3 regions of the Ciceribacter sp. RN22 genome follow, and region 2 is predicted to be linked to each of the others. Evidence: riboswitches for the same ligand, from Rfam matches in the RefSeq annotation. Region 2 holds a riboswitch; each other region holds the start of a gene.

Region 1 (9,827 bases), 120 kb from region 2:
GGTTGCCGTAAAAAGCAGGAAGAGGATGCCGACGGCTGCCAGGCCCGGACGATCCGAAGCGATCAGAAAGCGCAAGGCTTCGTGGAGATTGCCGCGGGCGATCCATTCCGTCGCGAGAACCGTGAGGATCGCAAGGATCAGCAGGTTGCCGAGGCGAACCGTGGCCCAGGCATAGCCGTCCCGTCGATTTGCCGCAGCGGCGGACGTGACGGTGGCGCGGGGCGTGATGGAACTAGCCGGATCGGAAGCGATCTCAACCAAGGCACTCTCCGGATTTTGAAAGGTATGTCGGAAAACTGTCGTTTCTCTGTCACATAACTGTCATGAACACCAGATGAACCGGCCGTTCATCGGAAGGTTCCACGCTGTTTTCCGTGCTCGATCGGGCCTTGCGGCGTTGCGGCTGGGTCCGGCTCGCGCTAAACGAGAGATATGAGCGACACCATGACCCGTCCCGACACCCTCCGTATCGCAATCGCGCAGTTCAATCCGACTGTCGGCGACGTCGCCGGCAATCTCGCCAAGGCACGCGAGGTGCGCAGTCAGGCTGCGGCTGCCGGTGCCGAACTCGTGCTCTTCACCGAGCTTTTCCTCTCGGGCTATCCGCCGGAGGATCTGGTGCTGAAGCGCGCTTTCCTCAGGAACTGCCTTGCGGCTGTGGAGCAACTGGCGGCGGATACTGCCGACGGCGGGCCCGGCGTTGTCATCGGTTTCCCGCGGCAGGGCGAGAAAGGCCGGCACAATTCGGTGGCGATCCTCGATCGCGGCGAGATCATTGCGACCCGCGACAAGATCGACCTGCCGAACTACGGCGAATTCGACGAGAAGCGTGTCTTCGTTCCCGGCGAGATGCCGGGTCCGGTGAATTTTCGGGGCATTCGCATCGGTGTCCCGGTTTGCGAGGATATCTGGGGTGATCTCGGCGTCTGCGAGACGCTCGCCGAAGCAGGGGCGGAAATTCTCCTCGTGCCGAACGGCTCGCCCTATTTCCGGGCGAAGATCGACGTGCGCTACCAGATCGCCCTGAAGCAGGTGATCGAGTGCGGGCTGCCGCTTGTCTATGCCAACCAGGTGGGAGGTCAGGACGAACTGGTGTTCGACGGTGCGAGCTTCGCCTTCAACAGCGACAAGTCGCTCGCCTTCCAGATGAGCCAGTTCGACGCGGAACTCCTGGTCACCACATGGAAGCGCGGCGCCGACGGCTGGCGTTGCGACGAGCGGCGGATCGCCCATGTGCCGGAGAAGGAGGACGCGGATTATCGTGCCTGCATGCTCGGCCTGCGCGACTACGTCAACAAGAACGGTTTCAAGAGCGTGGTGATCGGCCTTTCGGGCGGCATCGATTCCGCGCTCTGCGCGGCGATTGCCGTGGACGCGCTCGGCCCCGAGCGGGTGCGGACCGTCATGTTGCCCTACCGCTACACCTCGGAAAGCTCGTTCTCGGATGCCGCAGCCTGCGCCAAGGCGCTCGGCTGCCACTATGATATCGTGCCGATCGGCGAGCCGGTCGACGCCTTCATCTCCGCGCTTTCGGAACTCTTCGAGGGAACCGAACCGGGCGTCACGGAGGAGAACCTGCAGGCGCGCACGCGCGGCACGATCCTGATGGCGATCTCGAACAAGTTCGGCGCCATGGTCGTGACTACCGGCAACAAGTCGGAAATGTCGGTCGGCTACGCGACGCTCTACGGCGACATGAACGGCGGCTTCAATCCGGTCAAGGACCTCTACAAGATGCAGGTCTACGCGCTTTCGGGCTGGCGCAACAAGAACGTGCCGCAAGGCGCGCTCGGGCCATCGGGTGAGGTCATTCCGGCCAACATCATCTCCAAGGCGCCGTCTGCGGAGTTGCGGCCGAACCAGACCGACCAGGATTCTCTTCCGCCCTATCCGGTGCTGGACGATATCCTCGAATGCCTGGTGGAGCAGGAGATGTCGGTGGAAGAGATCGTCGCGCGCGGCCATGATGTGGCGACCGTGCACCGGATCGAACATCTGCTTTATCTTGCCGAATACAAGCGCCGACAGTCGGCGCCCGGCGTGAAGATCACCCGCAAGAACTTCGGTCGCGACCGGCGCTACCCGATCACCAACCGGTTCCGGGACCGCTGATCCCGCCAATCCCTGCAAGGAGGCGAGCATGCGCAGTTCCGTAGAGATCTTCGACTGCGAGGCCCGCACCTCTCGCGTCGTCTGGCAGACGGAGGCACTGGTCGAGGCCCCCAACTGGACGCCGGACGGCGGACATCTTGTGATCAATGGCGACGGCCTCATCTACCGTGTGCCGATCGACGGGAGCGCGGTTCCTGAACGGATCGAAACAGGGTTTGCCGGCGCCTGCAACAACGACCACGGGCTTTCCCCCGACGGCACGATGCTTGCGATCTCCGACAAGACCGAGCACGGAAAATCCTGCATCTATGTCCTGCCGGCGGCGGGCGGCGTGCCGCGACAGGTGACCGCAAGGCTGCCGTCCTACTGGCACGGCTGGTCGCCCGACGGGCGGCAACTCGCCTATTGCGGAATCCGCGACGATGAATTCGGCATCTACACGATCGCCGTCGAGGGCGGAGAGGAGCGGGAGCTGATCCGCGGCGGCGGGCACAACGACGGCCCCGACTATTCGCCGGATGGGCAGTGGATCTACTTCAACTCCGACCGCAGCGGGTTGATGCAGATCTGGAAGATCCACCCGGACGGTAGCGAGCTCGCGCAGGTGACCGACGACGGTTTTTCCAACTGGTTTCCGCATCCCGGGCCGAGGGGTGACGTGCTTGTCTTCCTCTCCTACGCAGGGGATGTCGAAGGCCATCCGCGCGACAAGCAAGTTTCGATCCGGCGGATGGACGTCGCGACAGGCACGGTCGAGACGCTCCTGGACCTCTTTGGCGGGCAGGGCTCGCTGAACGTGCCGAGCTGGTCTCCCGATGGCGATGCTTTCGCCTATGTCCGCTATTTCCCCGTCGAGTAGAACCGGATTGCACGCCGTTGGTCTTGCCACGGGCGGCGAACTGTGAACAATCGGACGCGTCAGGTGCCCGCCGGCAAGGTGGGAGAATCGGGAATCCGGTGACAATCCGGAACGTGCCCAACGCTGTGTGGCGGATGCCTGTCGCAAGGAACCGGTCTCTCGGTTCGCGTCACTGGCCTTTCGGCCGGGAAGGCGGCGACAGGCAGCGGAAGCCGAGTCAGAAGACCGGCCTGGCAAGATAGACCTGGCCCGCGCGGACGGCGGGCGGTCCTTTGCATTGTTGGGGATTTGACGATGCCGGACGAACCGATGGACCACATGGTCCGGGCGGGTGCGTTTTCTGCTGAGGAACGCGCCGCCATCTACAGAGCCATAGAAACCCGCCGCGACGTGCGCGACCAGTTCCTGCCGAACCCGCTGCCGGACGATCTCGTCTGGCGGCTGCTTTCCGCTGCCCACCACGCGCCGTCGGTCGGCTTCATGCAGCCGTGGAATTTCATTCTCGTGCGCGACGCCGAGCGAAGGGAGGCGGTCTGGCGGGCCTTCAGCCGCGCCAACGACGAAGCGGCCGAGATGTTCTCGGGCAAGACGCGTGACGACTATCGCGCGCTGAAGCTCGAAGGCATCCGCAAAGCACCCCTCGGCATCTGCGTAACCTGCGATCCGACGCGCGGCGGCCCGGTCGTGCTCGGCCGCACGCACAATTTCAGCATGGACCGTTACTCGACCGTCTGCGCGATCCAGAACCTCTGGCTGGCGGCACGGGCCGAGGGCGTCGGCGTCGGCTGGGTCAGCATCTTCCACGAGACCGACCTCAAGCGGATTCTCGGGATCCCGGAGCATGTCGAGGTGATCGGCTGGCTCTGTCTCGGCTATGTCGATACGCTCTACGGAGAGCCCGAACTGGCGGTAAAGGGCTGGCGGCAGCGGCTGCCGCTCGAGGAGCTGGTCTTCTCCGAAACCTGGCAGGAGGGTCCGGGCGACTGAAGCCCGCCGGATCAGACGGACCGCATACGCGGTCTACTTCTGGACCGGCTGCGGACCGGAGAGCGCAGGATGCCTGAGGTCGATTCCGCTCGTTTCGCTGGGGAGGAAGACGGGGCCGACTTGACGCACTTTCTTCTCCGTGGGGTCGTAGGGCCTCTCGACGGGCGCGGATGGCCGGACGTCTTCGGGAGCCGGCTTGCCGGCGGTCTTCAGATCGATGACGGAAGAGCCGTAGTCGGGAACGTTCGCGCTCGCGGCCTGCGCCTTCATTTTGCGATAGAACTCCGTGAGATTGCAGGTGCAGGAGGGCTGGTCGCCCTTGCGCCGGCTCTGGTAGGAAAAGGCAGTCGGCGATTGCCGGTACGGCCTGCCAGTCACGGTCGAGATCATCTCGCCGCTTTCGGGCTCGGTGACCGATCGGAAATAGAGTTCGGTCTCGATGCCGGGGCACATCTGCCGGCATAGCTCGGCATCGCGCCGGAAGGTAAGCGGCGTGGTATTCGACGAGATCGGGAAGAAGGCGCCGTCACAGCTGCGCACGCAAAGCGTCTGCAGGTCGCCGGCGCCGTTCTGCCAGCCGCCTGCCGGGAAACCATCCGGGCCGAGGCGCGGCGCCACCATGTCGAGATAGGGGGTGCGCGGAGGCTCGGCGGGCGTGACGTCCGCCTCCATCGGTTCTTCGTCGCAGCGGTTGGCTTCCATCATGGCGAGGATCTTCCCGCGGACCTCGTTGCGCTGCGTGCCGCCGGTTCGCGCGGCATCGCGCCTCTCGGCAAGCTGCTGCTTCTCGGCCTCCAGCCGCTTGATGTCGGCGGAAAGCGCGGCGCATTCGGGACGGTTCATCGCTGCGTAATCGGTGACGCTCGGCGAGCCGCAACGCAGGTCGAAGAAGCGCTGCCGAGCCTTGCGGATCTCGAAGTTCTGCCTGGCGATGGCGCTCGAGAAGCGCCGCATCGCGGCGGTGTCTCCGACCACTTCCGGTTCGCTGACGAGGCTCGCCCGCAACCTGTCGCAGATCATCGACGCATGGGAGACAGCGGGAACAAGAAGGGTCGCAAGGACCATCGCGGACAGCAGGACGAGGCTACGGCGGTACGGCAATTGGCGTTCCCGATCGGCGAATGACAGGCGTTGCTCGGATCGACTTGCCTATAGGCCCAATCATCATAGATGGCGAGCGTCATTCCGCCAACCGGAAGCTCGTTTTTGGCTTAACAGACGGCGCCCCGGCCGAAGGTTTGCCTCCGGCCGGTGCCAGACCAGTGAGCCTAGTCGTCGTCAGGCGGCCCGCGCCTGTTCGAGCGTCATCGGCTCCGCCAGTACGCGGTGGTCGATGCCGGCGACTTCCTTCATCCGCTCGAGCAGGTCGTCGCTGACCTCCCAGGCGATCGCGACGGCGTAGACCGAGCCGATCTTCTGGGGGTCGGCGATCCTCTCACCGGGGCAACCCATGCGGCGGAACATGCGCTCGAGGAATACGTCGGTCACCGTCACGATGTGCGTGAGCCCGGAAGCGATCCCGAGTTCGCCGACGCCGCACATCAGTTCGGCAGCGGCGATCGTTACCTGGTTCGACGCGCGGTCCTGCGAGATTTCCGGGTCGATGCAGAAACGGCTCGATTCCCATATCTCGGCACTGCGGATCGGCGGATTGTCACCGAGCAGGACGGGGAACGTGTCGTCGAGCATGTTCGGACCGAGGGTGGGAAGCAGCCGTAGCGCACCGCGCAGGCGCCCCGTCTCGGGTGAATAGGAGAGAACGTAGATCGGGTTGGCATCGTCGTAGTGATCGATCTCCCAGTCTCCCTCCACCTTGACATCCCATTTCAGGAGGTCGTGAAAGACCCGCTTGCGCAGGCTGAATACGTCCGCCATTTCTTTCGAGTAGCGGTCGCGATTGGCTCCGTTGATAATCCTGATCATGCCGGTCTCCCTTCTAAGGTCAGGGAGAAACGTTCGCTTTTTCATCTAGAAATTGAAACTGGCGGTAGGGACAGTTTAAGTCATTGCAATTTGCGATTATTCTCGCTTGCCCATCCTGCAGTGTCGGGACCGCATGTAGAACGTGCGGTGGGCGCGAACTCTATTCAGAACGGTTGTCGGGCCCGGAGATAAGGCCCTGCCAGACCGCCTCGGCGACGGCCTGTGTATTGCTCACGACGTTCAGTTTTCGTCGGGCGTTCGACATGAAATAGCGGACGGTGCGCTCCGAGATGCCGAGGATGACGGCGATCTCCCAGTAGCTCTTCCCGGCGGCTGCCCAGGTCAGCGCTTCCTTTTCCCTGCCGGTCAGAATGGAGCGCATGCTCTCGCGATGCCGGCCTTCGTCGGCCGTCTCCAGCACCGCTGCGTGGAACTTCGCCGCGAGAGCGTGAACGTCGCGGTCGCAGTGGCGACGAAACTGACGCCAGTCACGTGCGTCCGCGACGTTGATCGCGAAAAGGGCCGCGTGGCCCTCGCGGGAGGCGAGCGGATAGCAGACGCCGGTGGTGGAGAGAGAAAGTTCGCGCGCGACGGACAACAGGAGTTGTGCGCTCGGAATCGTTTCCGGCAGCATGGACCAGTCGAGCGGTCGCACCGAGGTGAGTGCGTGCTTGAGCAGCGGGGTCAGGACGTGCGGACCGAGCGCGGTGACGGCCCGGACCACATGCGGTGCATAGGTGTGGTGAATACGATGCAACCTTACACCGGTCGCAGCAGGGATGGCATCGATGTAGAGGATGTTCGAGATACCGAACTCAGCCTGCATCCTTTTGAAAAACGGCTGCGGTCGAACGACCTCTTCGCTTTCCAGCCAGTCCAGCAGGTCAAAATAACCCTTCTGGTTAATCATTATCTGACCCTGACAAATCTATGGGATAGGATCGTCCAGCGCAAATGGCTTGTCCAGCGCATTTTTCATGCGCGGGAGGAGGTCTGATCGTGCCCGTTCGTTGATGCAGGGAGCATCCGTCGCGAGGGCAGTGCCGACGCGACGGGCGTTATCGTCACGCGGGCTGGGTGGCTTCCACGACGGCGAGCGCGGCCATGTTGACGACGCCGCGCGAGGTGACCGACGTCGAGAGCACGTGGGCAGGAAGGGCGGCACCCAGCAGGATCGGGCCGACGTGAAGCGCGTCCATCATGGTGCGCACGAGGCCGAGCGAGATGTTGGCGGCATCGAGATTCGGGAAGACCAGGAGATTGGCTTCGCCGGTGAGCGTGCTGTCGGGCATGGCGCGCTTGCGCAATGCTTCCGAGAGCGCCGAACCGCCCTGCATCTCGCCGTCGACCTCGAGGTCGGGAGCCCGCTCGCGGATCAGGCGCAGGGCCTCCCGCATCTTGCGGGCACTTTCGGAATCGCGCGAGCCGAAGTTCGAGTGGGTGAGAAGGGCCGCTTTCGGGGTGATCCCGAAGCGCCGGATCTCGTTTGCGGCAAGCACCGTCGTTTCGGCGATTTCCGCGGCCGTCGGGTTGTAGGTCACGAAGGTGTCGGTGAAGAAGATCGCGCCGCGCTGGGAAATCAGCAGGCTGAGGCCCGAGAAGGCGCAGACGCCGGGCTTCTTGCCGATGATCTGGCCGACGTCGCGCAGATGCCGGTCGAAACGGCCCTCGACCCCGCAGATCAGCGCATCGGCATCACCGCGGCGAACCGCGAGTGCGCCGATGACCGTGTTGTTGGTGCGCACGATCGTGCGGGCGGCTTCCGGGTTGATGCCGGCACGTCCGACGAGCCCGAAATATTCCTCGACATAGTCGCGGTAGCGCGGATCGTCTTCCGGATTGACCACCTCGAAGTCGGTGCCGGGGCGAATGCGCAGCCCGAAGCGCTGGAGGCGGTTCTCGATGATCGGCGGGCGGCCGATCAGGATCGGCTGGCCGATCCCTTCCTCGAGCAGCACCTGCGCGGCCCGCAGCACACGCTCGTCCTCGCCTTCGGCGAATATGACGCGCTTGGCCGGCGCCTTCTTGGCCGCCGTGAAGATCGGCTTCATGACGAAGCCGGAGCGGAAGACGAAGCGATTGAGCTGGTCGAGATAGGTGTCGAAATCGGCGATAGGGCGGCGGGCGACACCGCTTTCGGCCGCTGCCCTCGCAACTGCCGGAGCGATGCGCAGGATCAGGCGGGGATCGAAGGGCGAGGGGATGAGGTAGTTCGGGCCGAAGGTCGGCGATTCACCGGAATAGGCCTTCGCCGCCACTTCCGACACTTCTTCCCGGGCGAGTGCTGCGATTGCCCGAACCGCCGCCATCTTCATCTCTTCGTTGATGGTCGTGGCGCCGCAATCGAGCGCGCCGCGGAAGATGTAGGGGAAGCAGAGAACGTTGTTCACCTGGTTCGCGAAGTCCGAACGGCCGGTGCAGATCATGGCGTCCGGGCGCGCCGCACGTGCGAGATCCGGCATGATTTCCGGCGTCGGGTTGGCAAGCGCCATGATCAGCGGCTTCTCCGCCATGCGGGCGAGGAGCTCCGGCTTCAGGACGCCGGCGGCCGACAGGCCGAGGAAGACATCCGCGCCTTCGATCGATTCCGACAGCGTGCGCTTGTCTGAGGGCTGGGCGTAGACGGACTTCCAGCGGTCCATCAGGGCTTCGCGGCCGACATAGACCAGACCTTCGATGTCGTGGACCCAGATGTTTTCGCGGCGGGCGCCGAGCGTGACGAGAAGATTGAGACAGGCGAGTGCGGCCGCACCGGCGCCCGAGGCAACGATCTTGACGTCCTCGATCTTCTTGCCGGCGAGATCGAGCCCGTTGAGGATTGCCGCGGCGACGATGATCGCGGTGCCGTGCTGGTCGTCGTGGAAGACGGGAATGTTCATCTTCTCGCGGAGCTGCTGCTCCACCTCGAAGCATTCCGGCGCCTTGATGTCTTCGAGATTGATGCCGCCGAAGGTTGGCTCAAGCGCGGAGATGGTCGAGATCATTTCGTCGACCGCCGGGGCGCTGATCTCGATGTCGAAGACGTCGATGCCGGCGAACTTCTTGAACAGGACGGCCTTGCCTTCCATCACCGGCTTCGAGGCGAGCGGACCGATATTGCCGAGCCCGAGCACCGCGGTGCCATTCGAAACCACGGCGACGAGATTGCCGCGCGCGGTGTAGTCGAAGGCTGTATCCGGCTCGTCACGGATGGCGAGGCACGGCGCCGCAACGCCCGGGGAATAGGCGAGTGCCAGGTCGCGCTGGTTGCCGAGCGGCTTGGTCGCCTGGATTTCGAGTTTCCCCGGTCGCGGATAGCGATGGTAGAAGAGCGCCTGCTCGTCGAGATCGCCGGAGGCCGGTTGCGGCTTCGTCTTGTCCTGAGAATTCATCGTGCCCACTAACATATGTCTCTAAAGTCGAGACTCCTGAATACACGAAAAGTCCTCGGGGGGAAGTGTCTTCGGACGCTCTCCGGCGCCTCCCTGTCGCTTCTTAGACACCCGGCGTGAAGAGCGGCGGAAGCGAGGTGGCGTGCACGCCGTATTTGGAGGTGGTGCACTTGCCGTCCGCCGTCTGCTGGCAGGCTTCTGTCTTCTCGATCGAGCCGGTGGTCTGCGAGCATCCGGCGAGGACTGCGGCGACGAACGTGGCGAGGACGATCTTTTTCATTTTCTTGGCTCCTGGTGTCGGCCGCCGCGGAGGATCCGCGCGCCGTTGAGTGAACTTGCAAGTCTTATATTGAACATCAATGTTCAAATTTCAACGGCAATGCGATAGAAAGAACGAGATGAATTGACGCAGCCGGAATTCCTGCAATTTTACGGGAGCAGGGGAGCGTCGAAAGGAAGGACGTCTTGAGTATCAAAACCCGGATCCGTGATGCGGCGATCTGCCTCTTTGCCAGGAAGGGCGGTGATCGGGTCACCGTCAGCGAGCTGGCGGACGAGGCCGGTGTCGCGCGTGG
Region 2 (9,827 bases):
CATGTCGCGACCGCGGCCTGCGACCTGCTCACCCGCCTGCCGGCGCTCGGCCTGCCGGAGGCGACCGTCGCCCTCAACATCTCGCCGCGGGAGTTCTCGCTCTACTGCATCGCCGACATGCTCGGCCGGGTCGCCGGACCGCGCGGTATCAATCCCGCCCTGCTCGAGATCGAGATCACCGAGGAGGCGACGCTCGACACCGAAGGCGCCGGCGAGCAGCTCAAGCGGCTGGAGAATGCCGGCTACAAGCTCGCCGTCGACGATTTCGGCATGGGCCATTCCTCCCTCGCCTACCTGATCGACCTCAAGGTCGACCGGTTGAAGATCGACCGCAGCTTCGTCAAGGGCGTCGCCGGGTCGCGCACCAACCAGAGCCTCATCGCCGCCCTCGTCGGCCTCGGCCACGCGCTGGCGCTCGACATCGTCGTCGAGGGCGTCGAGACGGCCGAGGATGCCGAGGTGCTGGCGCTGCTCGGCTGTCGCGTCGCCCAGGGCTACCATTTCGCCCGGCCGATGCCGCTCGCCGCCCTCTTCGGCTGGCTCGGCGCGGATCGTCCCGCCGCGCTGGAGGACGGCCGCGCGGTCGCCTGACCGAAGGAAGCGGCGCTGCCTGCGGATGGCGGGCCGCGTCCTGACAGTTCCTGTCAGCAGGCTGCGTTATGTTTCCTTTTTGTACTCGTTTTTTCGTCGCCGCCCCTTTCCATCCGCCGGCCATTTCTCCATATTCGGCGCATGGCCAAGACACCGAAAGATTCCGCCGCCCGCCCGGGCGAAGCCCGGCAAGGGCAAGTGCCCGTCGCGGACAATTCCGCGCCCCGCAGGTCGGCCAGCCCGCAGGGCGATGCGGCCGTGAATGCAGGGAATGGATTTGAAGAGGCGCCGCAGGCTGCGTTCGAGGGCGCGCCGCTCGCCGGTTCCGTCGCCGACTGGGTGAAGCAGCTCGAGGCGGAGGCGGAAGCCTCCACCGTCGAGAGCCAGCGCGACATCGCCTCGAAGGCCGGCAAGCACCGCAAGAAGGTCGAGAACGAGGCGCGCAAGCACGCCGAGGCCGTGGAGGTGGCTGCCAGAGCGAAGCGCAGCGGCCAAGCGGCCGCCGCCTCTCGTCCGGCGCCATCCCGCGACGCCGAAGGCGCGCAAAAGAAAACAGGTGCGGAGGCCAGCCCGAAGGGCGGTGCGGCCGTGAGCACGAAAGCGACCTCCTCCAAAACCTCCCGCGGCGTCTCCATCGGCGGCTCCTCCGACCCGAAGACCCGTGCCGCCGCCGGCCTCAACCCGGTCGCCGGCCTCGACGTGTCGCTGGAGGAGGCGGGCGCGCTCGCCAAGGGCGGCGTCACCGCCACCGTCGACGCCCTGTCGAAGCTGATCGAGAGCGGCAACCCGCTGTTCAAGAACGGCGAGATCTGGGTGCCGCACCGCCCCGCCCGGCCGGAAAAATCCGAAGGCGGCATCGCCATCCGCATGCAGTCCGACTACCAGCCCGCCGGCGACCAGCCGACCGCCATCAAGGACCTCGTCGAGGGCCTGAATTCCGGCGACCGCACCCAGGTGCTGCTCGGCGTCACCGGCTCGGGCAAGACGTTTACCATGGCCAAGGTGATCGAGGCGACCCAGCGCCCTGCCGTCATCCTCGCCCCCAACAAGACGCTCGCCGCGCAGCTCTATTCGGAATTCAAGAACTTCTTCCCCGACAACGCGGTCGAATACTTCGTCTCCTATTACGACTACTACCAGCCGGAGGCCTACGTCCCGCGCTCAGACACCTATATCGAGAAGGAATCCTCGATCAACGAGCAGATCGACCGGATGCGCCACGCCGCCACCCGCGCCATCCTCGAGCGCGACGACTGCATCATCGTCGCCTCGGTCTCCTGCATCTACGGTATCGGCTCGGTCGAGACCTATACGGCGATGACCTTCCAGATGTCGGTCGGCGACCGCCTCGACCAGCGCCAGCTCTTGGCCGACCTCGTCGCCCAGCAGTACAAGCGTCAGGACATCAACTTCACCCGCGGCTCTTTTCGCGTCCGCGGTGATACCATCGAGATCTTCCCCGCCCACCTGGAGGATGCCGCCTGGCGCATCAGCATGTGGGGCGACGAGATCGAGGCGATCACCGAGTTCGACCCGCTGACCGGCCAGAAGACCGGCGACATGCAGACGGTGAAGATCTACGCCAACTCCCACTACGTGACGCCGCGGCCGACGCTGAACGCCGCCATCAAGGCGATCAAGGACGAGCTGAAGCACCGCCTCGGCGAGCTCGAGGCCGCCGGTCGCCTGCTGGAGGCCCAGCGGCTGGAACAGCGCACCCGCTACGACGTCGAGATGCTGGAGGCCACCGGCTCCTGCGCCGGCATCGAGAACTATTCGCGCTACTTGACCGGCCGCAAGCCCGGCGAGCCGCCGCCGACCCTCTTCGAATACATCCCCGACGACGCGCTGATCTTCATCGACGAGTCCCACGTCACCATCCCGCAGATCGGCGGCATGTATCGCGGCGACTTCCGCCGCAAGGCGACGCTCGCCGAATACGGTTTCCGCCTGCCGTCCTGCATGGACAACCGTCCCTTGCGCTTCGAGGAATGGGACGCCATGCGCCCGCAGACGGTCGCCGTCTCCGCCACCCCCGGCGGCTGGGAGATGGATCAGGCGGGCGGCGTCTTCGCCGAACAGGTGATCCGTCCGACCGGCCTCATCGACCCGCCGGTCGAGGTCCGCGCGGCCAAGACCCAGGTCGACGACGTGCTCGGCGAAATCCGCGACACGGCGCTCAAGGGTTACCGCACGCTGGTCACCGTGCTCACCAAGCGCATGGCGGAAGACCTCACCGAATACCTGCACGAGCAGGGCGTGCGCGTCCGCTACATGCATTCCGACATCGACACGCTGGAGCGCATCGAGATCATCCGCGATCTTCGCCTCGGCGCCTTCGACGTGCTGGTGGGCATCAACCTTTTGCGCGAGGGCCTCGACATCCCCGAATGCGGCTTCGTCGCCATCCTCGACGCCGACAAGGAAGGCTTCCTGCGCTCGGAAACCTCGCTCATCCAGACCATCGGCCGCGCCGCCCGCAATGTCGACGGCAAGGTCATCCTCTATGCCGACAACATCACCGGCTCGATGCAGCGGGCGATGGACGAGACGGCGCGCCGCCGCGAGAAGCAGATGGCCTACAACATCGAGCACGGCATCACGCCGGAATCGGTCAAGGCCCGCATCTCCGACATCCTCGATTCCGTCTACGAGCGCGACCATGTCCGCGCCGACATTTCCGGCGTCGCCGGCAAGGGCTTTGCGGCAGGCGGCAATCTCGTCGGCGCCAACCTCCAGGCCCACCTCAACGCGCTCGAAAAGCAGATGCGCGACGCCGCCGCCGACCTCGATTTCGAAACCGCCGCGCGGCTCCGCGACGAGATCAAGCGCCTCAAGGCCGTCGAACTCGCCGCCATGGACGACCCGATGGCCCGGCAGGAGGCGGCGAGTGCCGAAGGCGCGAGAGGGAAGCAGTCAAGTCCGGCGGCGAGTGCGGAACAGACCCCCTCTGGCCCTTCGGGCCATCTCCCCCACAAGGGGGGAGACCGGGAGGCCGCCGCAAGCGCGGCGAACTCCCTCCCCCCTGTGGGGAGGGTTGGGGAGGGGTCTTCCGGTGAACCCCGCATCTCCCTCTCCTCGCGCTCGAAGACCGGCCGTGCCCGCAGCGCCGGCCGCGAGTCGATCTCCCCCCCTGAGGGGGAGATGTCCCGGCAGGGACAGAGGGGGGTATCCCCCAATGAAGCGTCCGCCGATCACCCCCCTCTGTCGGCTACGCCGACATCTCCCCCTCAAGGGGGGAGATCGGCGGAGCAAGCGTCCTACTTCGCCAAGCCGTCGCTCGACGACATGGGCCCCGGCACCGACCTGCCGACACCGGCCGGACGCTCGCTCTTCCGCAAGAACACCCTCGACGAAATGACCGTCGGCCGCACCGAAAAACCGGTGACCGGCAAGGTGCCCGAGAAGCCGGGGGCCGAACCGGGCCGCAGCCCGATCTCCCCCCTTGTGGGGGGTGAGGAGCGGTCGGCGAAGCCGAGCAATCGATCCAGCGAATCGATTGCAGCAACGAACGCCGGCAGGACAGAGGGGGGTGCCCCACGCTCAGGGCCGGACGACCCCCGCCCCATCATCCGCGCCCGCCCCGGTGCCGGCTCCTACGAGGACCCGGCGGACCAGAAAAAGAAGGGCCGCACCAAGGGCAAGACGGGACGACCGGGACGGTGACCACGAGTCCCTTCTCCCCATCCCGATGGGGAGAAGGTGCCGGCAGGCGGATGAGGGGCAGCCCGTACGCCTACGGGGTCGCTCCGCGCGGCGGCGCCATCGATCCGGTGGATCGATTTGAGCGAACGAAGGCCTGAGCGCGACGCCGCGCGAAGACTGTGCAAGGCCCTACTTCAGCTAAGTGTTAGAAATTCCAAGTGAGGGGGTCGGTTTCGCCTGCTTGACGTCCCCCTCACCTGCGATTTCTGGCACTTACGCCTTCGGCCTAAGCTGCCGAAATCGCTTCCTCTCCCTCAAGGAGAGAGGAACGGCTGGCCTGCTGCCGGTTTTTCGGACACCGAGTTAAGCTAATCCGACCTTGTTTTCAAATTCCATCGGGCTGAGATAGCCCAGTGTCGAATGCCGACGCGGGGGAGATCGGAAGGCGACAAATCGCGCTTCCCACCAAATCCTTCTGACCCGTGCTCCGAACAACCGCCCCCCTTCAGCGCTGACGGAACGACCGAGCGTCGCCGCATGGTGATCTCCCCCCTTGTGGGGGAGATGGCCGGCGGGCCAGAAGGGGGTAACTGATGCGTCCATCGCTCTCAATCGGTCCTCAGGCCGCCTTCTCGACCGCCTCAACCACCGCCGCGAAATCCCATTCGTGCAGGCCGATGACGACGAGGCGGGTCTCGCGCTTCTCGCCGGCCGCCCAGGGGCGATCGAAATAGGTGTCGATGCGCGAACCGACCGCCTGGACGACGAGCCGCATCGGCTTGCCGGGCACGTCGACGAAGCCCTTGAGGCGCAGGATGTCGTGGGCCTCGATGACGGCTCTCAGCCGCTCGACGAAGGCCGCCGGATCGGCGATCGCCGGAAGCCGCAGCGCAAAACTCTCGAACTCGTCGTGGTCGTGGTGGTGCAGGTGGTCGTGACCCTCGCCGGAGGCATGGGCAGCCTCATGCTCCAGTTCGTGGTGCGACTTGCGGTTTCCGATATCGGCCTCCGAACCGGCGCCGAGGCCGAGGAGCACGATCGCCGGAACCTCGCCGTTCCTCGCCTCAACCAGCGTCGGCTTGCGGTTGATGCGTCCAGCAACCTCGGAGCGGACCGCGGCGATCCCCTCGCCGTCCAGCAGATCGGTCTTGTTGAGAACGATGAGATCGGCGCAGGTGAGCTGGTCCTCGAAGAGCTCCTCGAGCGGGCTGTCATGGTCGAGCGAGGCATCCTGCTCGCGCATTGCGTCGACCCTGTCGTGGTCGTCGGCGAAACGCCCGGCCGCCACCGCGGCACTGTCGACCACGGTCACCACGCCGTCGACCGTCACGCGGGTGCGGATGTCCGGCCAGTTGAAGGCGGCGACCAGCGGCTGCGGCAGGGCGAGACCGGAGGTCTCGATGACGATGTGATCCGGCCGCTCGTCGCGTTCCAGCAGGCGCTGCATGGTCGGCACGAAATCATCGGCCACCGTGCAGCAGATGCAGCCATTGGTGAGCTCGATGATGTCGTCCTCGGTGCAGTTGTCGGCGCCGCAGCCCTTCAGCACCTCGCCGTCGACGCCGAGGTCGCCGAATTCGTTGATGATGAGCGCGATCTTCTTGCCGCCGGCGTTCATCAGCATGTTGCGGATGATCGTCGTCTTTCCGGCGCCGAGAAAGCCGGTGATGACGGTTGCCGGGATCTTCTGCTGCAGCATGGTTCAACCCTTCATTTTCAGCGGCAGTCCCGCCGCGACGAAATAGACTTCGGTCGCGACCGCCGCGACCATCTGGTGGAGCCGTCCGGCATGGTCGCGGAATTCGCGCGCCATGCGGTTTTCCGGCACGATGCCGAGCCCGACCTCGTTCGAGACGAGGATCAGCCGCGCCCGAAGCATTGGCAGGACCGAGACGAGGCGCGCGCTTTCGGCGGCGACATCGCGTTCGTCCAGCATCAGGTTCGTGACCCAGAGCGTCAGACAGTCGACGAGCACGACACGGTCCGATGCATCGATGCGTCGGAGAACGCCGGCAAGGTCCACCGGCTCCTCATGGGTCGTCCAGAGCCCGCCGCGGCTCTCACGATGCAGGGCAATGCGTTCGCGCATTTCATCGTCGAAGGCGCGTCCCGTTGCGACATAGTGGCGTTCGAGCCCGCTTGCCTCGGCAAGCGATTCCGCATGCCGCGACTTGCCCGAACGGGCACCGCCGAGCACGAACACGCTATGGCCGGCGGCCGCGCTCAAGGACGGACCTCCGCGCCAGAGCGCCGGAAAGGTGGACATGAGAAGAGGCCGGGCGCGCAGCCCGGCAGAAAGGATGTGGAAATGCGGGATCGCACAATCCCGCCGTCACAAGATGTCGCCACGACAACCTCCGTGCTGGCAACGGGGATTTTTCCCCAGGATGGGCTTTCAAAGCCCGGCACGGGTGGCAGGTCTCCTGGCTCGCGGTTGAGGCGCCAAGCGCCAGCGGGGCAACCTCGCCTTCCCGGAGCTTCGAAGCGGCACGAAGAGGCGGACGATTCGTAGAAATAGAGGCGTCCCGGCCCCGGCTGATCGTGTCGCCACTCCAGTGGCTTTTCCAGCTTCGCCGAAGAACCCGCCGTCCGCGCCTTGCGGACCCGTCGCGGGCATTCCGGCTCACCGGATGATTGACCCTCACCGCTCTACAGTCGCGGGGTCGGCTGCGATTGGCAGGCCCGGCTTGGGTCCCCACCGTCGCATTCCCTTTTGCGTTCCGCCCCGTATCGACGGCGCGGAAACCATCCGAATGAGAAAACGCTTAGGCGCAAGCGGCGGTGAAGTCAATTCGAACAGAACGCCTGCAAACCGCCCCAAAGCCAGTCACTGACGCGCAGAAGGCATGCTCAAGGCGAAGAGCAAGCGGATGCGCGCGGCGACCGCCTCGGCGAGCGCCTCCGCCTCGAAATCGGGGGTTTCCGTTTCGCTCGTCACCGGGAACGTCGCGGTGGCGACCGGAGAACCGTCGATGACCGAGATCGCGGTCACCGTGACGGTTGCCTCGCTGCGGTGGTTGAGCGGCGAAATGTCGGGTCGATAGGAGCCGATCCGCACCGAGAGCACCACCGGTGGCGCCTCCGGCCGCGGCGCGGTCGCAGCGATCGCCGCGGCGATCCGGCTGTCGGTGCCGACGACCACGGTCTGCGGCACGCGGACATCGGCAAGCACCGTCAGGTCGCGAACGTCATAGACCTTGCGCGGCGTCAAGAGCTCGACGCCCGCGACGCTGCACGAGGACAGCAGAGCGCAAAGAAGAAGGGCGATGACGGCGTGGCAGAACCGCAGACACATGGCAGGCTGATCCGATCCCGATTCGGTCGGAAGAGACTGTCACCGGTATGGTTAGCGCGGCGTTAAGCGGCAGCCCGCACGGCCCGGAACAGGCGCGCCGCGGCATCCATCTCCTCGAAGCGCTTGGCCCTGCGGGCCTGCGCTTCCTCGTCGACGCCCCAGTGCTCTTCGGTCCAGTCCTCATCGAGATGGGCGAGCGCCCATACCTCCGGAGTGGAAAGGAAGCCCTCGGCGAAGGCGAGCGCCAGGATCGCCGAGCCGGTCAGCGTCGTCACCACGTGCAGTGCAGCGAGTTCGAACGGGGTCCGGTAGGCGTCGAGTGCCTTGGCGAAGGCCTCGATTGCCGCCTGTGGCTGTGCCTGGTGGACGATGCCGGCCGCAAGAATGAACCGCGCGCCATGGGAGGAAGCCACCCAGTCGATCACCGGTCCCCACTGCCGCGCCTGTCGTTCGACGAGTTCCTGAGGCGATTCCGCGTGGTAGCAGAGCAGGTCGTTGCCGGCGTAGCGCACGATATCCTCGAACACGGCGTCGATCTGTTCGGCGACGGCATCGATCGCGGTATTGGCAAGCCGGGTCATCGGCATCGTCGCCGGGTCGATCGTTTCGCCCTGGGCGCGCCACTCCGAAGCGACGAGCTCGGCGGCATCGGCCGTCGGCAGGCGCAGCGGATGTTTCGCCGGCGTCTTCACGCCGCGACCGTCGAGCAGGATGGCAACGGCCTCATCCTCGTTCCGCGTGCCGACTTCGGTGTAGAAGCGCTTCGCCTGCGGCCGCTGCATCTGGATCTGCGCGCGGCGTACCGGGTCCGGATCGCTCGGCTCGGGGCCGAAATCGCTGAGAAGGTCACGCATCGACGGCTCCTTTCATGACATGGGCCAAAAGGTCGGCCGGGTGGTCAACGACGGCGTCCGCGCCTGCAAGCAGCAGCGCAGCAGTCGTCGAATAGCCCCAGGAGACGCCGATCGCCCGGGCGCCGGCGGCCTTGCCCATCTGCATGTCGTAGATCGCGTCACCGATGACGACCGCATCCCGCGCATCCATGCCGGTTTCGCGGCAGCACTCCAGAACCATGGCCGGATTGGGTTTCGACGGACATTCGTCCGCCGTCCGTGAAACGACGAAATGGGGCTTCAACCCGTGGGTTTCAAGCACGCCGTCGAGGCCACGGCGGGACTTGCCGGTCACCGCCCCGATCAGCAGGTCGTCACGGCGAACCATCGCCGCGATCACCTCGGCGATCCCGTCGTAAAGCGGCTCCTCGAAGCCCTGCTCGGCGCGCACCTCAGTGAACACCGCCTTGTAGTAGAGCGCCATCGCCCCCGCCTCGTGATCGACGTCCGGCTTGCCCTGCATGGTGGCGATCGCGAGATCGAGGCTCAGGCCGATGATCGCCTTGGTGTGTTCGACATCCGGCGCGGCATGGCCGAAATGAAGGAAGGTGCGCGTCATCACCGCATGGATGAGGCAGACGCTGTCGACGAGCGTGCCGTCGCAATCGAAGAGAACGAGCTTCATTCCTCGTCCCTCGCCCCGTCGGCTTCATCGAAGCCGAGCAGGTTCCAGCTCTGCACCATGTGCGGCGGCAGCGGCGCCGTGACCTTGAGCCGCCCGCCGGAGGGATGCGGAATATCGATGTAGCGGGCATGGAGATGCAACCGCTTCTGGATGCCGCCCGGGAAATCCCAGTTCGGATCGTCGATGAAATATTTCGGATCGCCGATGATCGGATGCCCCATGTAGAGGGCATGGACGCGAAGCTGATGGGTGCGCCCGGTATAGGGCTCCATCTCCAGCCAGGCGAGGTTTTGCGCTGCCGTGTCGATCACCCGGTAGTAGGAGACGGCGTGGTCTGCCCCCTCCTCGCCGTGCTTGGCGACCCGCATGCGGTCGCCGTCCGGGGTCTGCTCCTTGACGAGCCAGGTCGAGATCTTGTCCTCGTGCTTGCGCGGCACACCCTTCACCAGCGACCAATAGATCTTGTGGGTGTCGCGTTCGCGGAAAGCGGCCGTCAGCTTTTGTGCCGCGCCGCGCGAGCGGGCGACGACGAGAACGCCGGAGGTGTCACGGTCGATACGATGGACGAGACGCGGCTTCTCGCCCTTCTTGTTCGTCCAGGCCTCGAGCATCTTGTCGATGTGGCGGGTAACACCCGAGCCACCCTGAACGGCAAGGCCAGCCGGCTTGTTGAGTACGAAGACCTTGTCGTCCTCGTAAAGCAGCATCCGCGAGAGGAGTTCGCCGTCACCGGAATGCTTCAGGTCCTTGCCGGCGATCGGCCCCGTCTTGGCCTTGG
Region 3 (9,827 bases), on a different contig from region 2:
GACGCCGGGAGCCGAGGAGCCTTCCAGCGAGAAGGCGTTCACCGCGTTGAAGGCGGAGATGGAGGGCAGGCCGTTCACCCACTTCGCCGTGGTGAAGGACGAGAAAGGCACCATTTCACTGCTGGAATTGCGGGCATTCCAGTATTTCAGATCCTCAGCCTGCATGCGGAAGGGCGTATCGGCCTGGACATAGACCTTCTTGATCTTGTTGTTCAGCGTGAAGTCGTTCACACGGCTGCCGGCGAAGATCGTCGTCAGCATCGTATTGACGTCCGAAATGCTCAAGCCCATGGCGCTCAGCTTTTCCTGGTCGAGATCGAGCTTGACCTGGCTTTCCTCGTCGCGGTCATTGGCACGCATAGCCACGACCTTGCCGCTGCTATTGGCCGCCTGCATCAGTTGCTTCGAAGCGTTGACTAGGGCATCGCTGCCATGGTTGCCGTTATCCACCAGATACATGGAGAAGCCGCTGGAATTGCCCATGCCCTGGATGGCGGGTGGCAGAATCGGGAAGACCTGCGCCTCGCGGATAGAGAAGAAATAGCCCATGGCGCGCTGCACGACGGCGCCCGCCGCCATGCTCGGATCCTTGCGCAGGTCGAAATCCTTCAGTCTGGCGAAGACCAGGGCATAGCTCTGCCCACTGCCAGCGAAGCTGAAGCCGTTGACCGCAAAGACGCTGTCGATGACGTCCTTCTCCTTGTCGAGATAATAGTTCTCTACCTTTTCGATGACCTTGGCCGTCTGTGCACTGGTGGAGCCGTTGGGAAGCTGGATGATGGTCATCAGCACGCCCTGGTCCTCCTGCGGCAGGAAGGAACTCGGCAGGCGCGTGAAGAGCCACGCGCAGCCGCCGATCACGATGGCGAAGGCCACGAGAACCCGCGCCGAGCGTTTCAGCAGATAGCCAATGCTCGAGACATAGCCGCGTGTGGTGCGGTCGAAGTTCCGGTTGAACCAGGCGGCGGGGCCGCGCTGCTTCTTCGAGTGGTCGATCGGCTTCAGCATGGTGGCGCAGAGCGCAGGCGTGAGCACGATCGCGACGAGCGCCGAAAGCAGCATCGCCGAGACGATGGTCACGGAGAACTGCCGGTAGATGATCCCGGTGGACCCTCCGAAGAAGGCCATCGGGATGAACACGGCGGTGAGGACAAGGGCGATACCGACGATGGCGCCGGTGATTTCACCCATCGACTTCTCTGTCGCCTCAAGCGGCGAGAGACCTTCTTCCGACATGATGCGCTCGACGTTCTCGACGACGACGATCGCGTCATCCACGAGAAGGCCGATCGCCAGCACCATCGCGAACATCGTGAGCGTGTTGATCGAGTAGCCGGTCAGGGCCAGGATTCCGAAGGTTCCCAGCAGCACGACGGGCACCGCGATCATCGGAATGAATGTCGCACGCAGGTTCTGCAGGAAGATCAGCAGCACGAAGAAGACAAGGATGATCGCTTCGATCAGTGTGTGGACCACCTTCTCGATCGACAGCGAAACGAAGGGCGTCGTGTCGTAAGGATAGATGATCTCGACGTTCTGTGGCAACGACGGTGCGATCTGCGCCAGCTTGTCCTTGACAAGAGCGGCCGTGTCGAGCGCATTTGCTCCGGTTGCCAGGTTCACGGCGAAACCGGAGGCGGGTTGCCGATTGGAACGGGAGGTCGAGGAATAGGTTTCAAGGCCGATTTCGACGCGCGCCACGTCGCTGAGCCGAACATTAGCACCACTGGTGTCGACCTTGAGAATGATGCGCTCGAAATCGGACACAGTGTTGAGCTGACTCTGGGCCGTCATGGTGACATTGATCTGTTGGCCTTCCACCGAGGGCAGCCCGCCGACCGAACCTACCGACACCTGTGTGTTCTGCGCTTCGATGGCCGAGGTCACGTCGGCAGCCGTCAACTGGAACTTCTTCAACTTGAAGGGGTCGAGCCAGATGCGCATGGCGTAGGCTGAACCGAAGGAATTGATGCTGCCGACGCCTTCCAGACGCTTGACCTGATCTTCAATCTGGCTGGCGAAGATATCGCCCAGATCGGCGGAGGAGCGCTTGCCATCCGTGGAGACCAACGCCCCGACCAGCAGAATGCTCGACGTGGACTTGGTCACTTCAATGCCGAGATTTTGCACAACCGACGGCAATTGGGAGGTGACAAGCTGAAGCTTGTTCTGCACCTGGACCTGAGCAATGTCGGGATCGACGCTGTTATCGAAGGTCAGCGTGATGCTGGAGGAGCCGGTCGTCGATGACGATGTCATGTAGGTGAGGCCGTCCAGCCCCGTCATGCCGTCCTCGATGACCTGCGTGACGGTTTTGCGAACGGTATCGGCGCTGGCGCCGGTATAGGTCGCGCTGATGCGTACTGTCGGCGGCGCGATTTCGGGATATTGCGAAATCGACAGCGTGTTGATCGCCAGCGTGCCGCCCAGCATGATGATGATGGCGATGACCCATGCGAAGATCGGTCGCCGTATGAAGAATTTAGCCATGGTCTAGTTCCTGATCACGATGTTGCCGAGCATGTCCTTGGACATCATGATTTCGGCGCCGGAGCGGGTTGATTGCCCGGCTTTTCGATGACAAAGCCCTTTTCATCGACCTCAGCGGGGATGGGGGTGACCGTTGCATTGTCGGCGATCCACTGGAAGCCATCGACGATCAGCTTGTCGCCGTCGCTCACCCCTTCCGTGACGAGCCAGCCGTTGCCGGAGAGCTGGCTGTTCCTGAAAGTGCGGGTTTCGACCTTATTCTCCGCCGTTACGAATTTCGCGGTCAGTTCGCCGTTGGCGTTGCGGCCCGCTGCCCGCTGCGGAATGAGATAGCCTGCGTCCTTGCCGACCGTGATGGTGGCGCGCACATACATGCCCGGCAGGATCAGGTTGTCAGAATTGTCGAAGAGTGTGCGGATGGTGAAGGTGCCCGTGGTCGTGCTCACCGCCATTTCCGACATGTCCAGCTTGCCTACATGCGGATAGTCGGAGCCGTCCTCCATCGTCAGCCGGATATCGGTGGTCTCGCTGTCGTCATTTCGCTCCAGCTTGCCGGCCTCGATGGCCGCCCGCAACCTCAAGAGGTTTACGCTCGACTCGTTCAGCTGGATATAGATCGGATTGATCTGTCGAAGCGTCATCAGGGAGTCAGTCTGACTTGCCGTGACAACGTTGCCGATCGAGAAATTCGTGGCGGAGGTCACGCCGTCGAAGGGCGCACGGATCTCCGTGAGACCAAGACTGATCTGCGCGGTCTGCAGGGTGGCGCGGGCTTCCGCCACCGAGGCCTTCGCCTGCAGCAGCGTGGTGCGCGCGTCTTCGTATTCCTTCTGCGTGGCACCCGTATTTGCAAGGCGCTCGTAACGCTGCAGGTTGGCTTCCGCCGCGGGCACGCTGACTTCCGACTTTTCCAGCGCGGCCTGGGCTTCGGCGACCGACGCCAAATAGGTGTCGTCCTCGATCTTGTAGAGCAGATCACCTGCCTTGACGAAGCTGCCTTCCTTGATGGCGATCTGCTTGATCACGCCGCCGACCCGCGGGCGGATTTCAGCCGTCTGGAAGGCCTCAGCCCTGCCCGAAAGCACGGTGGTGAGCGGTTGCTCGGATTTTTTGAGGGTCACGACGCTGACCGGGGAGGGCGGACGCGCTGCGCCCGCGCCAGCTCCGGCCTTTTGATCACCGGAATCGTTGCAGCTCGCCAGTGCGGCGGCGAGCAGGAAAAGAGAAGGCAGCAGAAAACGTCTGGTCATCGTTTCTTTCCGAAAAGAGGCGAGCACGGGAGGGCCGGCAGGGCCGACAAAAATTAGCAAGCGTCAGTTTTTCGTGGGCCGCGTTCATCCCGGACAAGGGATGGTGACGGCATAATTCCGCGTCGTCCTCTCGTCACTGGACGGGAGGCGATGCAAAGTGACGTAAGAAGAGTATCGTCACTTTGCAAGCGGATTTTGCAGTGCGGTATCGATCAGAGCCACAACTTCACGGCAACGTGTTGCCAATATGTCGGCCTTTTCCCTGGCGATCAACACCGGATGGAGCACACAGGCCAATGCCATTGCCGCGACTTCGGCGGTCTTGCGGCTGTCCTTCACGTGGTAGACGCCGCTTTCGACGCCCGCGTCGATGATCCGGGTGATGTCGTCGATCAGCATTTCGCGGTATTGCTCGGCGCAGGCCAGTTCCTGGCCGGCGGAAAAGACGATCATCTCGAAGATGTGCGGGCTCTTCTGGAGATCCTGCAGATGGCTTTCCATCAACTGCTCGACGAAGAGGAGAAGGCGCTCCGGGGGCGCCTTGCGGTCGTCCGGCCGTGCGAGCCGTTCGATCATGGCTTCGAGGTGGCGCACGGAAATGGCGTCGACGAGGTCAACTTTCGAATGGAAATGCTTGAACACATTGGCCGGCGACATGCCGAGCGCAGCGGCGACGTCTGCCACCGCAACGTTCGTGAAGCCCTTGGTCCGGAACAGTTCCTCGGCCGTGTTGAGGATGTCCTCGCGCGTCTCCGCGGCCGGGCGACGGGGCTTGCGCTGGCCCCGCGCGGTGCGCGTGCCGGCCCGTACGTTGCTCGCCGGGAGCCCTTCCTCTTTCGGCGCGATCGCCAACGCTTCACTCAGCTCCTTGGAAAGTAGCGATCGAGATTTGCGCGAACCCTCGCCAGCGGCGTTTCACCGCTGTCGTCCGGCACGAACGTCTCGCCGGTAATTGCCTCATACGCCTTTATATAGACCTTTGAGGTGTCCTCGACCAGTTTCGCCGGAATTTCCGGAATGTCGTCCTTGTAAGGATCGCACCGTTCGGCGACCCACGAGCGGACGAAGTCCTTGTCGAAGCTCACCGGACGTTCGCCCTTCTCGAAGTGTTCGGGATAACTGTCGGCGATCCAGTAGCGGCTGCTGTCCGGTGTATGGATCTCGTCGGCGAGGATGATGGTGCCGTCCTTGTCGGTGCCGAACTCGTACTTGGTGTCGACGAGGATGAGTCCGCGTTCCGCGGCGAGCGTCTGGCCGCGGGCGAAGAGCGCCAGCGCATAGTCCGAAAGCGTGTCCCACTGCTTCTGCGTCAGCAGTCCCGTCGAGACGATCTGCTCCGGCGTCAGCGGCTCGTCGTGGCCGCCGTCGAAAGCCTTGCTCGTCGGGGTGATGATCGCCTGCGGCAGGACTTGGTTGTCGCGCATGCCGTCCGGCAGCCGGATTCCATACATCTCCCGCTGGCCGGCCTTGTAGAGCGTCAGGATGGAGGTGCCCGTCGTGCCTGCAAGATATCCGCGCACGACGATCTCGACGGGAAGGATGTCGAGTTTCTTGCCGACGACGACGTTCGGGTCGGGGTAGTCCAGCACGTGGTTCGGACAGATATCCTTCGTCTGCTCGAACCAGTAGCGGGCCGTCTGGGTCAGCACCTGGCCCTTGTAGGGAATGCAGGTGAGAATGCGGTCGAAGGCGCTCAGCCGGTCGGTCGAGATGATGATGCGCCGGCCGTCCGGAAGATCGTAGTTTTCGCGAACCTTGCCACGATAGTAGTTCGGCAGTTCGGGGAAATAGGCTTCGGAGAGAATGCGCAATGGCCTCGCCCTTCTGATGTCATGGAACGGACGCCGGTCGTCCTCGCCGGACCCTTAGTTTACCGCCGGGTTTTGTCAAGCGAGGCCTTCGGCGGAAGGAGAGCCAAGGCGCTTTGACCGCTCCTTATCAAAAGAAAAGGCGCATGGTGGTCGCCATGCGCTTTCCGGTTCTTGCAGCAGGCAGAAGCGCCTGGCGGTATCAGGCGAAGGTCAGGCGTCCGACCTCGGTCATGCGGGAGACGAGCCCATTGGCGCGGAAGCCCTTGATCACGGACACGGCGGTGAAGGTGATGAAGGCTTCGACCAGGAAGACCGGGAAATAGGCTGCGACCCAGGCGGCCCAGTCGGTGAAGGCGACCGCGTCGTTGGAGATCATCAGCCAGAAGCCGACCATCGCCGACACGCCGGCGTAATAGACGGCGTCGATGCGCAGGACCTTGCCGAGGTTGAAACGGTCCCGCAGTTTGGCGTCGAAAAGCCGGCGGCCGAAGCTGTAGTGGACCGCGATCATCGGCACCATCAGCGAGAGGGCGTTGACGCCGAGATGCGGGATGTCGCCGGGCTCGAACAGGAAAGCCTGCAGGACGAGGCCGAGCGCGAAGCCGAGCATGGCCGGTGCGAACCCGAAGAGCATGTAAATGGTCGTCGCGCCGATGAGGTGCAGTTCGGACGGGCCGACCGGCAGATGCCAGGCTTGCATCAGCGCGGAAAACACCACGGCCGAAACGAGGGTCTTCGGCACGGCCAGCGGGTTGCGCACGACGGCCGGCAGCTGGGACGCGACGACGCTGAGGGCGGCTGCGTTCGCAAGCGCGATACGAACAGGATCGATAATTCCAACTTCAATATGCATTCTATTGCCTTTCCTCCGCGCCCACCGCGCGGAATTGCTTGAGACGCCACGAAAATCGTGGCCGAGGCGATGGCAGGTCTCCTGGCTCGCGGGTCTCGGCTCGGTCCGCCTTATCAACCGTTTCCGGCCAATGGCATGCTGGACGTCGCTCTCCGCTCACAGTTGCGGGGGCAGCTACGGTCTCGGCCCCTGATGGGTAATCCTCACCGTATTCCCTTTTCATCCACCACTTCGTTTTCGTCGGGTGGAACCATCGCTGGTTTTGAATTCGCCTGCCGTCCGGTTCGCGACGTGGAATGGACCGTTCCGGTCGTGACCACGGGCTTTTTCAGTGCAGGTCGATTGGTGATAGCCGATGACGCGGGTGTGCGCAATCGGTCGGAAGCGGCGACAGGCCAAAATGCCGCATTGCGGCGGCTCTCGACGGCGTCTACGGGTTGACGAAAATCAAGGCTGCCGCCCGTGGAGAAAGGAAATCCGATATGCTCGCAAGAATGGTCTACAGTGTACCTGTTTTCGGATGGATGCTCAGAGAAGCCCTCACCGGGCCGACCACTGCCAAGCTTCTCTTCATTCTCAACCTGGTCCTGGTCTGGATTCTTGCGATCGGCTATTTCGGCTATCCGGCCATCATCCTGCCGGCTCTGACGGCCGTACCGGTGATCTTCACGACGCTGATCGTGATCACCAAGGGCTGACGCCACCTCGCTTGTCTCGTCTGGAGTGCGGCCGGGGGAGGTTTCCCCGGCTGCTCCCCGTCAGGCGAGTGTGTCCTGCGTCTTCATCACGGTGAAGAATACGGCGGCGATCGCCGCGCTCGGCTACCATCGGGGAAAGGGCAGACTGTCAGGCCTGAGGTTAGATGGCAGGCCTGATATATCTGTTTGTCGCCGTGATCCGATCGTGCGCCGGATCGATCACGGCCAGTCGGCGTAGCTCGCTGGCGCTTCCTGTCCCGTCCTGTCGCCGATCGAGGTGAAGCTTTGGCGATAGGCGGCGGGGGACAGGCCGGTCTTTCGTTTGAAAAAGTGACTGAAGTAGGTCGGGTCGCGAAAGCCCAGGCTTTCGGCGATCCCATGGATGCTCCGCGGCGAGCGTTCGAGCTTGATCTTTGCCTCGCGGATCGTGCGCTCGTGGACAAGCTCGATCGGTGTCCTGCCGAGAGCCTTGCTGCAAAGCGAATGCAACCGATCCGCGGTAATGCCGAGTTGCTCGGCGTAGAAGCCGATTGGCCTCTGTTCTTCGAAGTGACTTTCGACGAGGTGCCTAAAACGCTGGAGAATGTCGCCGGTCTTCGCCGGCCTGGTGAAAGGCAGGTCACCCGCGCCGGTGAGACGCCAGACCCTCAACAGGAGAAGCTGCAGAAAGGCGCAGGAGGCCATTATGGACGGGTGTTCCCGCTCGAGTTCATCGGAAAGGCCCCGAAGCAGCGGAACGAGAGCCTCGACCTCCGCGCGTTCGATGTCCTGCCGGATGATCTCCTGCGACAGCAGAAGTCTGAGGCCGTGGCCTTCGGGCTGATCTTCGACCACCTCCGCCAGAAGCATGCTTGAAAGACCGAGAATGTGACCCGTACTGCCCGCGTCGATGACCAGGGACAGGTCGTCGCAGGGCGGCAGGATCGCCACGACGGGACCGGCGAGAACCTCGTCGCGCGCCGGCGAGCGCAGTCTGACTTGTCCGCCAGAAAGAACGAGCACGTGCGCGAAATGTTCGTAAGGTGGTGCGGTGATGCGCATCGATCGTCGCGCCAAGGCCGGAGAAAGCGGATTGCAGCGCAGTTTGCGGTGAATGGCGTGTCTGTCGGTCATCGGAGCCCCGGCTTTCCGTCCCTCCGCCTTTCGATGACAGATCGCCGGAAAATCACATGTCACTGCCAGAAAATCGCATTCTCAACACCGAGGTCAACCCCTAAGCTCGCAAAATGCCTTTGGGAGGAGGCTTGGCGGGCATGCCAGCGCATTCGCTGGCTTGCGCCCGGATTCCCCTGAAGAACCGTTTTTGAACCCGGGTCCGAGGGGGCCGAAATGTTCCAGGCAAGGCTGATGATCGGCAGTGCCGACGAGGATGCCGCCGGCGGGGCGACCTTCCTCCGGCGCAATCCGGTGACCGGAGACATCGTGACCGTCGGTGCGGCGGCCTCGACCGCAGATGCCGAACGTGCGGCGAATGTGGCGGCGGCGGCCTTTCCCGCCTGGTCCGCGACCGGCCCCGGCGAACGCCGCGCGCTTCTCGAACGTGCCGCAAACATATTGAGCGCGCGGGCGGACGATTTTGCGGCGGCGATGACGGCGGAGACCGGAGCCACCCGCAGTTGGTGCGATTTCAATCTCTCGCTCGGCGCCGAGATCATCCGCGACGCGGCCTCGATGACCACGGCCGTAAGCGGGGCTGTGTTACCCTCCGCCGTAGCGGAACGGTTGTCGCTCGCCGTCCGGCAACCTGCCGGCGTCTGCCTTGCGATTGCGCCGTGGAATGCGCCGGTAACCCTCGGCTTCCGGGCAATAGCCATGCCGCTCGCCTGCGGCAATACGGTCGTGCTCAAGGCATCCGAACTCTGTCCGCGAACCCATTGGCTGATCGGCGACGTCATGCGGGATGCCGGATTCCCGCCGGGCGTGGTGAATGTCGTCAGCAATGATCCAGCCGATGCGGCGATGATCGTCGAGACGCTGATCGCCCATCCCGCCGTTCGCCGCGTCAACTTTACCGGCTCGACCCGCATCGGCCGCGTGGTGGGGCAGGTCGCGGCCAGGCACCTGAAGCCTTGCCTTCTCGAGCTCGGCGGCAAGGCGCCGATGCTGGTGTTGGAGGATGCCGATCTCGAGCATGCCGCGGATGCGGCGGCCTTCGGAGCCTTCTTCAACCAGGGACAGATCTGCATGGCGACCGAGCGCATCATCCTGCTCGACGCGATCGCCGAGGATTTCCTCTCGCTCTTTGCCACGCGGGCAGCGCGTCTGAAGGCAGGTGACCCGCTACGGGCGGGTATGCCGCTCGGCTCGATGATCAGCGCGGAGGCCGTGAGGCGGGTCCGGGCATTGGCGGAGGACGCGGTTTCGAAGGGCGCACGTCTTCTCGTGGGTGGAACGAGCCACGACAGCTTCATGGACGCCACCGTGCTTGATGGCGTGACGCCGGCGATGCGCCTTTATGGCGACGAGAGTTTCGGGCCGGTCGTCGCCGTCATCCGCGCTGCAGACGTCGACGAGGCCGTCACGATCGCCAACGACACCCAGTACGGGCTCTCGGCGTCCGTCTTCGGGCGGGACGTCGGACGGGCGATGGAGGTCGCACGACGGATCGAATCCGGCATCTGCCACATCAACGGCGCGACGGTTTCCGACGAACCGCAGGCACCCTTCGGAGGTGTGAAGGCAAGTGGCCATGGCCGCTTCGGCGGCATGCAGGCGGTAGATGCGT

What was found. A riboswitch is a leader RNA that binds a small molecule or an ion and turns the genes downstream of it on or off. The one in region 2 is predicted to bind cobalamin.
Region 1: linked by a shared signal. The riboswitch ahead of bluB (5,6-dimethylbenzimidazole synthase) and the one ahead of cobU (bifunctional adenosylcobinamide kinase/adenosylcobinamide-phosphate guanylyltransferase) in region 2 are both predicted to bind cobalamin.
Region 3: linked by a shared signal. The riboswitch ahead of NHF53_RS20645 (energy-coupling factor ABC transporter permease) and the one ahead of cobU (bifunctional adenosylcobinamide kinase/adenosylcobinamide-phosphate guanylyltransferase) in region 2 are both predicted to bind cobalamin.

What each region holds. Positions count from the first base shown of each region.
Region 1 covers NZ_JAMXLD010000001.1:2,215,655-2,225,481, reverse strand. Annotated here, with positions in the region: gene NHF53_RS10890 (LTA synthase family protein) at 1-261, opposite strand, end outside; gene NHF53_RS10885 (NAD+ synthase) at 445-2,112, shown strand; gene NHF53_RS10880 (hypothetical protein) at 2,141-2,971, shown strand; cobalamin riboswitch at 3,016-3,220, shown strand; gene bluB (5,6-dimethylbenzimidazole synthase) at 3,266-3,958, shown strand; gene NHF53_RS10870 (DUF2865 domain-containing protein) at 3,992-5,059, opposite strand; gene NHF53_RS10865 (acyl-homoserine-lactone synthase) at 5,237-5,881, opposite strand; gene NHF53_RS10860 (LuxR C-terminal-related transcriptional regulator) at 6,042-6,791, opposite strand; gene NHF53_RS10855 (NADP-dependent malic enzyme) at 6,946-9,252, opposite strand; gene NHF53_RS10850 (lipoprotein) at 9,356-9,532, opposite strand; gene NHF53_RS10845 (TetR/AcrR family transcriptional regulator) at 9,718-9,827, shown strand, end outside.
Region 2 covers NZ_JAMXLD010000001.1:2,099,920-2,109,746, forward strand. Annotated here, with positions in the region: gene NHF53_RS10310 (EAL domain-containing protein) at 1-591, shown strand, start outside; gene uvrB (excinuclease ABC subunit UvrB) at 850-4,257, shown strand; gene cobW (cobalamin biosynthesis protein CobW) at 4,856-5,935, opposite strand; gene cobU (bifunctional adenosylcobinamide kinase/adenosylcobinamide-phosphate guanylyltransferase) at 5,939-6,463, opposite strand; cobalamin riboswitch at 6,632-7,001, opposite strand; gene NHF53_RS10330 (hypothetical protein) at 7,064-7,531, opposite strand; gene NHF53_RS10335 (ATP12 family chaperone protein) at 7,594-8,385, opposite strand; gene NHF53_RS10340 (HAD-IA family hydrolase) at 8,378-9,049, opposite strand; gene NHF53_RS10345 (RluA family pseudouridine synthase) at 9,046-9,827, opposite strand, start outside.
Region 3 covers NZ_JAMXLD010000002.1:1,195,171-1,204,997, reverse strand. Annotated here, with positions in the region: gene NHF53_RS20665 (efflux RND transporter permease subunit) at 1-2,490, opposite strand, end outside; gene NHF53_RS20660 (efflux RND transporter periplasmic adaptor subunit) at 2,535-3,740, opposite strand; gene NHF53_RS20655 (TetR family transcriptional regulator) at 3,918-4,478, opposite strand; gene NHF53_RS20650 (phosphoribosylaminoimidazolesuccinocarboxamide synthase) at 4,601-5,551, opposite strand; gene NHF53_RS20645 (energy-coupling factor ABC transporter permease) at 5,751-6,404, opposite strand; cobalamin riboswitch at 6,458-6,674, opposite strand; gene NHF53_RS20640 (hypothetical protein) at 6,887-7,102, shown strand; gene NHF53_RS20635 (AraC family transcriptional regulator) at 7,322-8,215, opposite strand; gene NHF53_RS20630 (aldehyde dehydrogenase) at 8,432-9,827, shown strand, end outside.